One region of the Rhizobium sp. R86522 genome, then DNA from elsewhere that is predicted to be linked to it. Evidence: riboswitches for the same ligand, from Rfam matches in the RefSeq annotation. Region 1 holds a riboswitch; the other holds the start of a gene.
The links. A riboswitch is a leader RNA that binds a small molecule or an ion and turns the genes downstream of it on or off. The one in region 1 is predicted to bind thiamine pyrophosphate.

Region 1 (6,920 bases):
TCGAAGGACTGACGATCCGCAACGCACGCTATCCTTTGCAGGACTTCAGTTTGCCCTTCGGCTCATCGCGCACGATATCCAACATCGCCGAAGGACCGATCTCGGTCTCACTGTCCCGCGGCCGGGCGATCCTGCTTGCCCGCCCCTACGATCTTTCCGGAGCCTGAAGCCTTGGCGCCTCCCATTCTGAAACTTGACGATATCCAACTCTCCTTCGGCGGAACGCCTTTGCTTGCCGGTGCCGGCCTGCAGGTGGAGCCTGGCGACCGCATCTGCCTGGTCGGCCGCAACGGTTCTGGCAAATCAACGCTGATGAAGATTGCCGCCGGCCTCGTCGAAGCACAGTCCGGCGAAGTTTTCCGCCATCCGTCCTCGACCATCCGCTACCTGGAGCAGGCGCCTGATTTTGCGGGTTATGCAACGGTCCAGGCCTATGCCGAGGCGGGATTGGGACCGGGCGACGATCCCTATCGCGTCACCTACCTGCTCGAACATCTCGGCCTGACCGGCCAGGAAGATCCGACCCGTCTCTCTGGTGGGGAAGCCCGCCGCGCGGCCCTTGCCCGCGTGCTCGCGCCCGAGCCAGACATCCTGATGCTCGACGAGCCGACCAACCATCTCGACCTGCCGACCATCGAATGGCTGGAAGGCGAATTGTCAAAGAGCCGCAGCGCGCTTGTCCTGATTTCACACGACCGTCGTTTCCTCGAAAAGATCTCGACCGCCACCGTCTGGCTCGATCGCGGCCAGTCGCGCCGGTTGAACCGGGGCTTCGCCCATTTCGAGGAATGGCGTGACCAGGTGCTCGAAGAGGAAGAGATCGAACAGCACAAGCTGGGTCGCCAGATCGAACGCGAAGAACACTGGCTGCGCTATGGTGTCACCGCGCGCCGCAAGCGCAACATGCGCCGTCTCGGCAATCTTCAGGCGCTGCGCGCCAACTACCGGGGCCACAAGGGCCCGCAGGGTACGATCCAGGCATCGGCGACCGAAGGCAAGGAAAGCGGCAAGCTCGTCATTGAGGCCGACAAGATCATCAAGACCTATGGTGATCGCGCCATCGTTGCGCCCTTCTCGATCCGTGTCCATCGCGGCGATTGCATCGGTCTGATCGGCCCGAACGGCGCGGGCAAGACGACGCTTCTGAAGATGCTGACGGGTCAGCTGGAACCGGACGAAGGCCTGGTGAAGCTCGGCACCAATCTGGAGATCGCCGTACTCGACCAGAAGCGCGAGGATCTCAATCCCGACGATACGCTCGCCCACTACCTGACCGACGGCCGGGGTGACAACCTTCTGGTCAATGGCGAGCAGAAGCATGTCACCGGCTACATGAAGGACTTTCTGTTCCAGCCGGAACAGGCCCGCACCCCGATCCGCAACCTCTCGGGCGGCGAACGCGCACGCCTGATGCTGGCGCGGATCATGGCAAAGCCCTCGAACCTCCTGATCCTCGACGAACCGACCAACGATCTCGACATCGAGACACTCGACCTGCTTCAGGAAATTGTCGCCGGCTATACCGGTACGGTCATCCTCGTCAGCCATGACCGTGACTTCCTCGACCGCACCGTGACCTCGACCATCGCACCGGCCAACCCCGACGCGCCCGACGGTCGCTGGATCGAATATGCAGGCGGCTATTCCGACATGCTCGCCCAGCGCAAGGGCGTCGAGGACGAACGCAAACGCGTTGAAAAGGCCGAAAAAGCCAAGGCGCAGGAAGCCTCGGGCGGCAAGTCCGCCGATGGCGGATCGAAGGGCAAGGGCAAGCTTTCCTTCAAGCAGAAATTCGCGCTCGAAAATCTGCCGAAGGAAATGGAAAAGGCCGAGAAGGAGATCACCGCGCGCGAAGCCAGGATGGCCGATCCCAACCTCTTCACCAAGGACCCGGCGACGTTCAACAAGCTCGCCGCCGAAATGGAAAAGCTGCGTACCGACATCACGCGCATGGAAGAGGAATGGCTGGAGCTCGAAATGCTGCGTGAAGAACTGGAGGGCTGAGGCTCTCCGGCTTTCGGCTTCAGGCCCGCGTCTCTCCTGATCTCTCCAGATGCAACGCCCGCGCACCGGTGGCAGTGGCGAAAGCCATGGAACGTCCCAGGTAGATCAGGGTCGTCCCCGCAAGTTCCGTCGACAGGATGTTCATGAGCCGGCTCTCGGTTTCCGGCTCCAAACCTTCCAGCACATCATGCAAGACCAGCCAGCGCGGCTTTCTGAGCAGGATATTGGCAAAGGACAGCGCCATCTGCTGGTCCTTGTCCAGGATTCGCTCCCACCGGGCTCGCTCGTCGAGACGGCCGGCCAACTCGGCCAGTCCCACGAGCTGAAGCACGCCCGTCATGTCTGCATCGGTGAAACGCGCCGAGGCGACGGGATAGGCGAGCAGGCTGCGCAGCCTGCCCTCCGGCAGATAACCCGATTGCGGCACGAAGATGATGTCCGACTCGGCCGGAAGGGCGATCCTACCTTTGCCGAAGGGCCAGAGCCCGGCCATGGCATGGAACAATAGCTTGCGATTAACGCCCTGATCGCCATTGATCATCACGCGGTCCCCCGCCGCGATGATCACCGCGCGCTCACGAAAACGAAACGCCGCTTCGGAGCCTTCTGCGGTGACACGGGTGCGGATTTCCAGGTCTTCCAGTCTGAGCGTGCCATCCTCGCTGCGCGTCAGCTCCACTTCACCGGCGCCGTTCTGTCTGTCGCCCATGCTGGTCAAGGCGGCGCGAAACACCGTCACCCGCATCAGCGCCGCCCGCCAGTCGGCGATGGCCCCGAAATTGTCGACATACCAGCGAAGCGCCGAATAGACTTGCGTGAAGGCCGCGGCCGCCATCATCAGACCGCCGAACGTGATGGTGCCGGCGAAATAGGCGGGCGAGGCGATCAGGATCGGCACGATGATGGCAAGCCAGCCGAAGCCTCCTGTCACCCAGGTGAGATTGGTCAAGGCCAGAGCCAGGTGACGGATCGAGATGAGGACCCCGTCGAGCGACTGATGAATGTGGCGGCGTTCGGTCTCATCGCCATGCGCAAGCGCAATCGCCTCCAGGTTTTCATTGGCACGCATCAGCGAGAAACGCAGATCGGCCTCCCGGGCATAACGTTCGGCATTCAGGTTCGAAAGGCTGCGCCCGACCACCTGGCTGAGCAGCGATGCGAGAAGCGCGTAGATAAGCGCGCCCCAGACCATGTAGCCGGGGATCTGGAAACGGGTCTCACCGATCTGAAAGGTGAAGTCGCTGGAAAGACTCCACAGCACCCCGATAAAGCTGACCAGCAGGATCGTCGCATTGAACAACCCGATAGACAGAGACGTGGTCATTTCCGCGAGTTTGCGCGCATCCTCATGCAGGCGTTGATCGGGGTTGACCCCGAGCGGGCTCGACACGGAGAGCCGATAGGCCCGCGCACCATTCAACCACTGGTCGACGACATCGCGCGACAGGCCCTCGCGCATGGAAAGCGCGGTCATCTGGTTAAGCCAGGCCTGCACGACATTGAGCACCAGCAGGGCGCCCGCAATCATCGCGAAGTTGCGCAGTTCAAGAAGAAAGGCCGGCAGGTCACGCCGTTCCAATGCGTTGTAGAAGGGCGCGTTCCACTGGTTGAGAAGCACGGTGCCATAGGCAGTCGCCAGGATCACCACCACGAGCGCAAAGGCGAAGGCCAAGATGCGGTTGCGGACGGATGATCGCCAGAAGCTGTCGACGGCCATTCCGAGCTGCCGCCGGAGGCTGCCTTCGACCTCGGCGACAAACCCGTCCATTCCGAGCCCTTCATTCGACTGCGACTTCGCCATTCGCATCACGCAAAGATAATAAATGCCTTCCCCTTATCACGTGGCTATTGACGGTTTCCTGACAGTGAACGGCGCGACCCATCGCACGCCACACCTTGCACCCTGCACCCTTGCGCTCAGCTCGCCTGCGCGCTATCTCAGGCTTGCTCTAACGGGGTGCCTTGCGATCTCACGCGATCGGGAAGGCTGAGAGGCGTCATGCCAACCCGCGGAACCTGATCCGGTTAACACCGGCGGAGGGATTAGACGCGACGACATCAGGCGCCCTATCCCGACAGCAATGACACCAAGGAGGAGGGCGCGATGCGACCCAGTACTGTTTCCATGCTCATCGGCAGCGTCTCCGCTGCGATCCTCGGCTTTGTCTCCCCGGCACTGGCCGCCGGCAAGACGCTGACCGTCTACACCTATGAGAGCTTCGTCTCCGAATGGGGTCCCGGCCCAAAGGTCAAGGAAGCCTTCGAACAGACCTGCGACTGCACCGTCAACTTCGTCGGCGTCGCCGATGGCGTGGCGCTGCTGACCCGTCTCAAGCTCGAAGGCGAGACCTCGAAGGCCGATGTCGTGCTCGGTCTCGACACCAATCTCGTCGAGGAAGCCAAGCAGACCGGCCTCTTCGAAGCCCATGGCGTTGATGCCGCCAATGTTCAGGTGCCCGGCGGTTTCAGCAACGATGTCTTCCTGCCCTATGACTACGGCCATTTCGCCGTGATCTACGACACCGAGGTCATCAAGACCCCGCCGACGAGCCTGAAGGATCTCGTCGAGGGCGATCCGGCCCAAAAGATTGTCATCCAGGATCCGCGCACCTCGACGCCGGGTCTCGGCCTGCTGCTCTGGGTCAAGTCGGTCTATGGTGACCAGGCACCGGAAGCCTGGGCAAAGCTCAAGGATCGTGTCCTGACCGTCACGCCAGGCTGGTCGGAAGCCTATGGCCTGTTCACCAAGGGCGAGGCACCGATGGTCCTCTCCTACACCACCTCGCCGGCCTATCACATGGTCGCCGAAGAGACCGACCGCTATCAGGCGGCCGAGTTCTCCGAAGGGCATTATATCCAGATCGAGGTCGCAGGCCTTCTGAAGACGGCGCCGGAAAAGGAACTCGCCCGCCAGTTCCTCACCTTCATGCTGCAGCCCGGCTTCCAGGACACCATCCCCACCAACAACTGGATGATGCCGGTCGCTGCCACATCAGAGCCCCTGCCGGACGCCTTCGGCAAGCTCGTCCAGCCGAAGACCACCTTCCTGATGGACCCGGCCGAAGTTGCGGCCAACCGTCAGGCCTGGATCGACGAGTGGCTGAAGGCCATGACGCTGAAGTAACACCGGATGCTCCGACCGCTTCACCAGTCGAGACGTCAGAGGCTGCCCGCTCTCGCGGGCGGCCTTTTGGTTTTGCTGGCCGTGGCGGCTTTCGTCGGCATCGCCCTGACCGCACTGCTCGCCGGGAGAATGACCGTCGGCATTCTGCAGGCCTTCGGCGATCCCGTCGTCCGTTCGGTTCTGTCATTCACACTCTGGCAGGCCTTCCTGTCCACGCTCCTCTCCGTCGGTCTTGCCTTGCCTGTCGTCAGCGCGCTTGCTCGACAGCCGGCTTTCCCCGGACGGATCTGGCTGATCCGTCTGATGGCGGTTCCCATGGGTCTGCCGGTTCTGATCGGCGCACTGGGTCTGATCGGTATTTTCGGCCGCAACGGCATCGTCAACGATGCCTTGGGAGGCCTCGGTCTCTCGCAGCCCATCTCGGTCTACGGCCTGACCGGAATTCTGATTGCCCATGTCTTTTTCAACCTGCCGCTTGCCACACGACTGATGCTGTCTGCCCTGGAGCGCGTGCCGGCCGAATACTGGCGGATGTCGGCAAGCCTCGGCCTCTCGCCGATCGCCACCTTCCGCTTCATCGAGTGGCCTGTCCTGGCGCGCGTCATCCCGGGGGCCGCGGGGCTGATCTTCATGCTCTGCGTGACGAGCTTCACGCTGGTGCTGATCTTCGGCGGGGGGCCTGCTGCAACGACAATCGAGGTCGCCATCTACCAGGCTCTGCGCTTCGACTTCAATCCGGAGCGCGCCGTATCGCTGGCACTGCTGCAGATCACTGTCACCGGCGTGATCCTCATCGGCCTCAGCCTGCTGCCCGCAGCCTCCGACACCGGTGTCACAAGCGGGCGCCGTTTCCCTCGTTTCGATGGCCGACGCCCGCTCGTCCGTTTGATCGACGCGCTGCTGCTCTCGCTGGCCGGCCTCTTTCTCATCCTGCCGCTTGGCCAGGTCGTCGTCTCGGGACTACAGGCAGACCTCGCTCGGCTGATATCGCAATCGACGTTCCAGCAGGCGGCTCTGACAAGCCTGCTCGTAGCGCTCGTGTCAGGCATTACGGCGACACTGCTTGCCTTTGGCGCGGTCGCAGCAAGGACCGAAATCGACACGCAGCGAAACCGGAATGTCGGCAATCGCCTCATGTCGATCGCGCTTGCCTCGCTCTCATCGCTGGTTCTGCTTATCCCGACGAGCGTGCTTGCCACCGGCTGGTTTCTCGCGCTCCGATCGAGCGGTGAGGTCGCAAGCTTCGCGCCCTTGATCGTCGCCGGCATCAATGCCCTGATGGCCCTGCCGTTTGCCGTGCGCGTGCTGGAGCCGGCCTATCGCGAGCACCGTGCGCGCACGGGTCGTCTCGCTGAAAGCCTCGGCCTGTCCGTCGCTCAGCGTCTGCGCCGCGTCGACTGGCCGGAGCTGAAACGACCATTTCTGACCGCGCTCGCCTTTTCCATGGCACTTTCCTTGGGAGATCTCGGAGCAGTCGCCCTGTTCGGCTCGGAAAACATCATGACACTACCCGCCCTCATCTATGCGTCCATGGGAAGCTACCGCAGCACGGATGCTGACGGACTTGCCCTGTTGCTCGGAATGCTGTGTCTCCTCCTCGCGCTCCTCGGAGCGCCTGGAACGCGTCAGGCAAGTGAACGGGAGGCCCCCGATGCGCGATGAGACTTCGACGGCAATCCGCCTCGATGCGGTGCGGCTGACACTCGGCCAAAGCGAGTTTTTCTTCGATTTCGGTCTCGATGCCGGCAAGATCACGGCGATCGTCGGCCCATCAGGATCGGGCAAGTCGACC
Region 2 (6,920 bases), 600 kb from region 1:
CGCCGGCATGCACCGCAGTCTCTACACCTCCGACGACGTCAGCCGGGTGGAGCTTGATCGTTACCTCAACCGTCTCACCGTTGAGCTCTACAATTCCCTGCACAGCGCCGAAAAGCCGGTGCGCCTGCTGCTCGATGCGGATCCTATTTCGCTCAGCGCCGACAAGGCGGTTTCGGTCGGCATGATCGTCACCGAACTCGTGACCAACGCCTTCAAATACGCCTATGCGACCGGCCAGCCGGGTGACATCAGGGTGCATCTGAAAACGATGGGCAACGGCGAGGCGCTGCTCCGGGTCGAGGACGACGGGGTCGGCATTGATCCCCAGTGCGCGCCGAAGGGAACCGGTCTCGGGAGCCGGATCGTCAAATCCATGGCCTCGACGCTGGGAGACGGTCTGCGTTATCTCGAAGGCACGCCTGGCACCGTGGCGGAAGTTCCGCTCAAGCTCGACAGCGGGGCTTGAGCCACGCCGTTTACCACTCCGGCGTCCAGTGATTTGCCAGCGACCCGATTTGCGTTAGGGTCGCGCCGCAGAGATTAAGGGTGCTTCTTCATGAGCTTGGCCGGAAAGCGCATTTTGCTTGTTATCGCGGGTGGCATAGCCGCCTACAAGAGCCTCGACCTCATCAGGAGGCTCAGGGAGCGCGGTGCGAGCGTGCGGCCCATCATGACGCGTGGGGCACAGGAATTCGTGACGCCGCTCGCCGTCGGTGCGCTGTCGGCCTCCCATGTCTATACCGAACTCTTCTCCCGCGAGGACGAGCAGGATGTCGGTCATATCCGGCTTGCGCGCGAATGCGATCTCGTGCTTGTCGCACCCGCGACCGCCGACCTGATGGCGAAGATGGCGAACGGGCTTGCGGATGATCTTGCATCCACAGTGCTGCTTGCGACCGACCGTCCTGTGCTGATTGCGCCTGCCATGAACCCGAAGATGTGGGCGCATCCGGCAACACAGCGGAACTACGCCACACTGCAACGTGACGGCATCAAGGCCATCGGCCCGATGGAAGGCGAGATGGCGGAAAGCGGCGAGCGCGGGCGCGGTCGTATGGCCGAGCCGATCGACATCGCGGACCGTGTCGAAGACCTGCTCTCGGGTCCGAAACCGCTTGCGGGCATGACAGCCGTCGTGACCTCGGGCCCGACGCATGAACCGATCGATCCCGTGCGCTACATCGCCAATCGCTCCTCGGGCAAGCAGGGCCACGCGATTGCGGCAGCCCTTGCCCGCCTGGGCGCCGAGGTTACCCTGGTCTCCGGCCCCGTGACCATTGCCGATCCCGTGGGCGTTCGCACCCAGCATGTGGAGCGGGCCGAGGAGATGCGCGATGCCGTGCTCTCGGCGCTTCCGGCCGACATCGCGGTCATGGTTGCCGCCGTCGCCGACTGGCGTGTTGCGTCCTCGGCGGAGCAGAAGATCAAGAAGCAGCCCGGCGAGGCGCCGCCGCCGCTCGAACTCACGGAAAACCCTGACATCCTCAAGACCGTCGGCCATCATCCTCAGCGCCCACGGCTCGTTGTCGGCTTTGCCGCAGAGACCCAGAATGTCGAGGAAAACGGCCGCTCCAAGCTTGAGCGCAAGGGCGCCGACCTGATCGTCGCCAATGATGTCTCGCCCGAGACCGGCATCATGGGGGGCGATCGCAACCGGGTGAAGCTGATTTCCCGCGACGGGGTCGAGGCCTGGCCGGACCTTTCCAAGGACGAAGTGGCGGAACGGCTGGCACTCTGGATCGCGACCCAGATCGGCGGGACCGGCGCATGAGCCTTTTTACGCAATCCGGCTTCGACGCCTTTGTCCAAGGTTTCGCCGGCACCACGCAAGTCGACCAATGGGACAGCCGTGTCGCCAAGGTCGGAGACAAGGTCTTTGCGCTGCTCACCAACAGTGAAAGCCGGTTGACGTTCAAGGTCAGCGAAGAAAGCTTCGAGATCCTGACATCGCTCAGAGGCGTGTCGCAGGCGCCCTATTTCGCCAAGCGCAAATGGGTCAGCGTCGAACCGGACAGCGAGCTCGGCGAAGCCGACCTTATGGAATATCTCACCCGCTCCTATCGCACGGTCAGTGCGTCGCTGACCCGCAAGCTGCGCGCCGAACTCGGCATCGTCGAGTAAAGCTGTGATCAGACCGCAGCCATCGCCGGCTGACGGATCTGCTCGACCCGTGTGCGCTCGACGTCAGGCTTGAACTCGGCGGCATCCAGACCGTTTTCGCTGAGGATCACGGCACTGCCTGCGGGAATTTCCACCCAGGTATCCGTCTCGTCGTTCAGCGGCTCCGACACGAGACAGAAGCTGCCCTTCGGCCCCATGGGCGCTGCAAACAACGTTGGAGCATATTCGTCCGTCGAGTAGCGCACGGCATAGAGCGTCTTGCCATCGGAAAAGGCAGCCGTCATGCGGATGCGGGCGGTGCCGGTCAGATGCAAGCTGATCTGCTCGACGAAGCCGACGGCCTCGCTCATGGCCGCGATAGGGCGCTCACGCAATCCGAACTGAAGGGCCAGCAGGAAGAGCAGTTCGCTGTCGGTCGTGCCAACACGGGCATGGAAATGCTCATCGTCCAGCATGCCTTCCATCGGCCGGCGGATGCGATCGAAATTGTCGATCTGGCCGTTGTGCATGAAGGACCAGTTCCCCTGGACGAAGGGATGGCAGTTGTCGCGGCGGGTGGCGCCATGGGTTGCAGCGCGGACATGCGCGAGAAACAGCGGCGAGCGAATCTGGCTTGCGAGGCTCTTCAGATTGCAGTCGGACCAGGCCGGCAGCACATCCCGGAAGCGGCCCGGCTCGGGGCGGTCACCATACCAGGCGAGACCGAAGCCATCGCCGTTGGTGGCGGTCTTGGCGCGGGTTGCGCAATGCGATTGCTCGATAAGGGAATGCGCAGGCGAGGTCACCAGCTCCTCGAGGAAGATCGGAACACCACGGTAAGCTGCCCAACGACACATATGAATTCTGCCCCAGGTCCATCGACCGACTGCAAATCTTCGGTAGTCTTCGCCCGATAGACTAATGATTTGCAAACATCGCATCCTTCATGACAAAATTTTGTCGGGCAGTGCAACATTCTTCCTGCTGTCGACTGGCACAAAAGTGAACACTGCGTTCTGCCCGGCAGGCCTGCGTGCCATGGTTCTCTCGCCTATATTGCTTCCCAAGCAACGAGCCCGTTCCCCGAGGAGGTCCGCCAATGTCCATTCGCCCTGTCAAGCATGAGAGCCGCGCCACGCCGACCATGGAAGGCGCCGGCGTCAAGCTGCACCGCGTCTTCGGCTTCGGCGATCCCTCGATGACCGACCCCTTCCTGATGATGGACGACTTCCGCAACGACGAGCCGATGGACTACCTCCGCGGGTTCCCTTGGCATCCGCATCGCGGCATCGAGACGATCACCTATGTGCTGGCCGGCACCGTCGAGCATGGCGACAGCCTGGGCAATCAGGGCATGCTAGGCGCGGGCGACCTGCAATGGATGACCGCCGGCAGCGGCATCCTGCATCAGGAAATGCCGAAGGGCGATTTCGCCGGCCGCATGCACGGCTTCCAGCTCTGGGCCAACCTGCCCTCGTCGCTGAAGATGACCAAGCCGCGCTATCAGGACATCAAATCACCTGAGATCCCTGTGGTCATCGATGATGACGGCACGTCGGTTCGCGTCATCTGTGGCGACTTCTGGGGCAAGAGCGGCCCGGTAGACGGCATCGCCGCTGAACCCGTCTATCTCGACATCTCCGTGCCGCCGGGCAAGCGCAAGACCTTCCCGGTCGACACCTATCGCTCGGCATTCGCCTATATTTTTGCAGGCTCCGGCTCGTTCCGGGATGCGTCGAAGCCCTTCGGCGTCAAGGTCGAGAAGGAATACATGGGCGAGGAGCTGAATATCCGCGACCTCTCCGGCAACCGGACGCTTGTCGTTTTCGACACCGGCGACGAGATCACCGTTCAGGCCGGCGAACAGGGCATCCGCTTCCTGCTGGTCACAGGCAAGCCGATCAAGGAGCCGGTCGCCTGGCATGGTCCGATCGTCATGAACACGCGGGAAGAACTTATGCAGGCGATGAAGGAGCTGCAGAACGGAACCTTTATCAAGGCCGATCATTAACCCCACGCAGTCAAGTTCACTTCCACCCGGCGTCTCCAGCGCCGGGTTTTCTTTTTTGTCTGCATACACCGCCTCAGAGATCAAGTCTGTGCAGGCGCCGGCCAGAGCGCGTGGAAATGATGCACCGGCCCATGTCCTGAACCAACGGTCAGCGCATCGGAACGCCGAACAGCCTCCGCCAGCCAGGCCTTGGCAACACGCACGGCCTCCTGTGGCTCCAGCCCCTTTGCCAATTCGGCAGCGAGCGCGCTCGACAGAGAACAGCCAGTGCCATGCGTATTGCGCGTTAGGATCCGTTCCGCCTCGAACCAGGTCACCTGGCCATCCGCAACCAGCACATCCGGGCTTTCCGGACCTGCCAGATGGCCACCCTTGAGCAACACTGCCCGGGGTCCGAGTGCTGTCAGCCTGATGGCCCGGGATTCCATGATGCGGCGGTCGAAAGCCTCGGGATCACCGAGCAGGGCTGCAGCCTCCGGCAGGTTCGGCGTCAGGAGCGTCGCGAGCGGCAACAAGTCCTCCGTCAAGGCCGCGACCGCATCCGGATCAAGCAGCGATGCACCGCCCTTAGCGATCATGACGGGATCGAGAACAACAGGGATGCCGCGATAGGCTTTCAGTGCTTCGGCGACGGCCGAGGCAATGCCAGCATTGGCGATCATGCCGATCTTCACCGCATCGACCCTGACATCGGCAAAGACCATGCGGATCTGCTCGGCGACAAAACCGGGATCGAGCGGCACGACGGCCGAGACGCCCGTCGTGTTCTGCGCCGTCAGAGCCGTGACGACCGCCATTCCGTAGCAACCGCGGGCCGAAAAGGCCTTGAGATCGGCCTGGATGCCCGCCCCACCGGAAGGGTCGGAGCCGGCGATGGTCAGCACGTTGCGGATGATGGATGATCTCATGTCTGCGTCTCCCAAGGCGGCGGAGACGCAGCGGGCACAGCGCGGATATATCTGGCGCGACACCCGAGCGACTCCCTCCGCCAGCATGATCTGGTTCAGGTTCAAAGGGTGCTTCTCAGCCCGGCTTGCGCCAGACGCCCCTGTCTCTCAGGCGCCAGACTATGCCACAGCATCGTTCCTGTCACCTGGGTCTCTCGTCATTCCCATTCAGCGTTTGCAGCGGAGGACCAGAGCCGCTAGGGAGGCCGGGATATCCAACCGACCCGAGGAGATTGCCTTGCATCACGCGCCAGACCGCCTTTTCGACCGCTCCTATGATGGCTTTCTCTTCGACATGGACGGAACGCTGCTCAATTCGATCGCCGCTGCCGAGCGCGTCTGGAGCCTCTGGGCACTGAAGCACGGTCTGGATCTCGAAACCTTCCTGCCGACCATGCATGGCAAGCGCGGGATCGACACCATCCGCGCCCTGAACCTGCCCGGCATCGATGTGGTGAAGGAAGCGCTCGAGGTGGAGCGCGGCGAGATCGAGGATCTCGACGGTATCACGCCGATCCCCGGCGCCATCGACTTTCTGAAAAGCTTGCCCGCCGAACGCTGGGCGATCGTGACCTCGGCTCCATCAGCCCTTGCCCGCGCCCGTATCGGGGCCGCCGGCCTGCCACAGCCGCTGCAGATCGTGACGGCGGAAGACGTGAAGATCGGCAAGCCTGATCCGGCCGGCTACCGGCTCGGTGCAGAGCGGCTCGGTTTCGCTGCATCGCGCTGCCTGGTGTTTGAGGATGTGCTGGCAGGCGTCAGAGCCGGAGAAGCGGCAGGGGCAGATGTCGCCGTGATCACGGCGACGCACGCGCATCCGCTGGAGACGTCCCATCCGACGATTGCGAGTTATGAGAAACTTAGGGTGGAGTTCGACGCGTCCCGGGGACTGAGGATCAAGGCGGCAGAATAAGCCGACCCGGCGGCGACGGGAATTCCGTCACCGCCCTCGACCAAACTCACGCCGCCTTGGCGACGTGATACTCCTTGATGGCGACCATCTTTATCGCGGGGTAACGTTCGGACTCGTAGCGCAGCGAGAACTGGTCCTGCGCCATGAAGACCGGGTCGCCGTCGAGATCCCGGCAGATATCGCCACGGCGCTGGGTCATGAACTTTTCCAGATCGTCCTTATTCTCGGCCGAGATCCAGCGGCAGACGGAGAAGCGCGACATTTCGAAGGACACCGGCAGGCCGTATTCGCCCTGCAGTCGCTCCTTCAGGACGTCGAGCTGCAGTGCACCGACGACGCCGACGATGGCCGGCGAGCCGTCTTCGGGCGAGAAGAGCTGCACGACGCCCTCTTCCGCCATCTGCTGCAGGGCTTCCTTCAGCTTCTTCGCCTTCATCGCATCTTCCAGACGCACACGGCGCAGGATTTCCGGCGAGAAGTTCGGCACGCCCTGGAAGACGAGGTTTTCGCCTTCGGTCAGCGTGTCGCCGATTCGCAGCGTGCCGTGGTTCGGGATGCCGACGACGTCACCGGCATAGGCCGTATCCGCCAGCTGACGCTGCGAGGCGAAGAAGAACTGCGGCGCCGTCAGGCCCATCTGCTTGCCGGTGCGGGCCAGGCGCGCCTTCATGCCGCGCTCGAGCTTGCCGGAGCAGATGCGGGCAAAAGCGATGCGGTCGCGGTGGTTCGGGTCCATGTTGGCCTGGATCTTGAAAACGAAGGCGGTCATCTTGTCTTCGGCGGCATGCACCGTGCGGGTGTCAGCCACCTGGTCGCGCGGCGGGGGCGCATAGGCACCCAGCGCATTAATGAGGTCGCGGACACCGAAGTTGCGCAGTGCCGAGCCGAAGAAGACTGGCGTCATGTGGCCTTCGAGGAAGCTCTGGCGATCGAAGGGCCGGCAGGCTTC

Region 2: another riboswitch for thiamine pyrophosphate. It lies ahead of thiD (bifunctional hydroxymethylpyrimidine kinase/phosphomethylpyrimidine kinase); the one in region 1 lies ahead of thiB (thiamine ABC transporter substrate binding subunit).

Annotation. Positions count from the first base shown of each region.
Region 1 covers NZ_JAXHBX010000001.1:4,050,461-4,057,380, reverse strand. Annotated here, with positions in the region: gene SJY08_RS19620 (thiamine diphosphokinase) at 1-167, shown strand, start outside; gene SJY08_RS19615 (ABC-F family ATP-binding cassette domain-containing protein) at 172-2,004, shown strand; gene SJY08_RS19610 (ABC transporter ATP-binding protein/permease) at 2,024-3,772, opposite strand; TPP riboswitch at 3,948-4,064, shown strand; gene thiB (thiamine ABC transporter substrate binding subunit) at 4,130-5,128, shown strand; gene SJY08_RS19600 (thiamine/thiamine pyrophosphate ABC transporter permease ThiP) at 5,135-6,790, shown strand; gene thiQ (thiamine ABC transporter ATP-binding protein) at 6,780-6,920, shown strand, end outside.
Region 2 covers NZ_JAXHBX010000001.1:3,448,663-3,455,582, forward strand. Annotated here, with positions in the region: gene SJY08_RS16670 (sensor histidine kinase) at 1-466, shown strand, start outside; gene coaBC (bifunctional phosphopantothenoylcysteine decarboxylase/phosphopantothenate--cysteine ligase CoaBC) at 557-1,771, shown strand; gene SJY08_RS16680 (MmcQ/YjbR family DNA-binding protein) at 1,768-2,121, shown strand; gene SJY08_RS16685 (class II glutamine amidotransferase) at 2,130-2,957, opposite strand; gene SJY08_RS16690 (pirin family protein) at 3,200-4,111, shown strand; gene thiD (bifunctional hydroxymethylpyrimidine kinase/phosphomethylpyrimidine kinase) at 4,192-5,007, opposite strand; TPP riboswitch at 5,075-5,171, opposite strand; gene SJY08_RS16700 (HAD-IA family hydrolase) at 5,297-5,971, shown strand; gene SJY08_RS16705 (peptide chain release factor 3) at 6,018-6,920, opposite strand, start outside.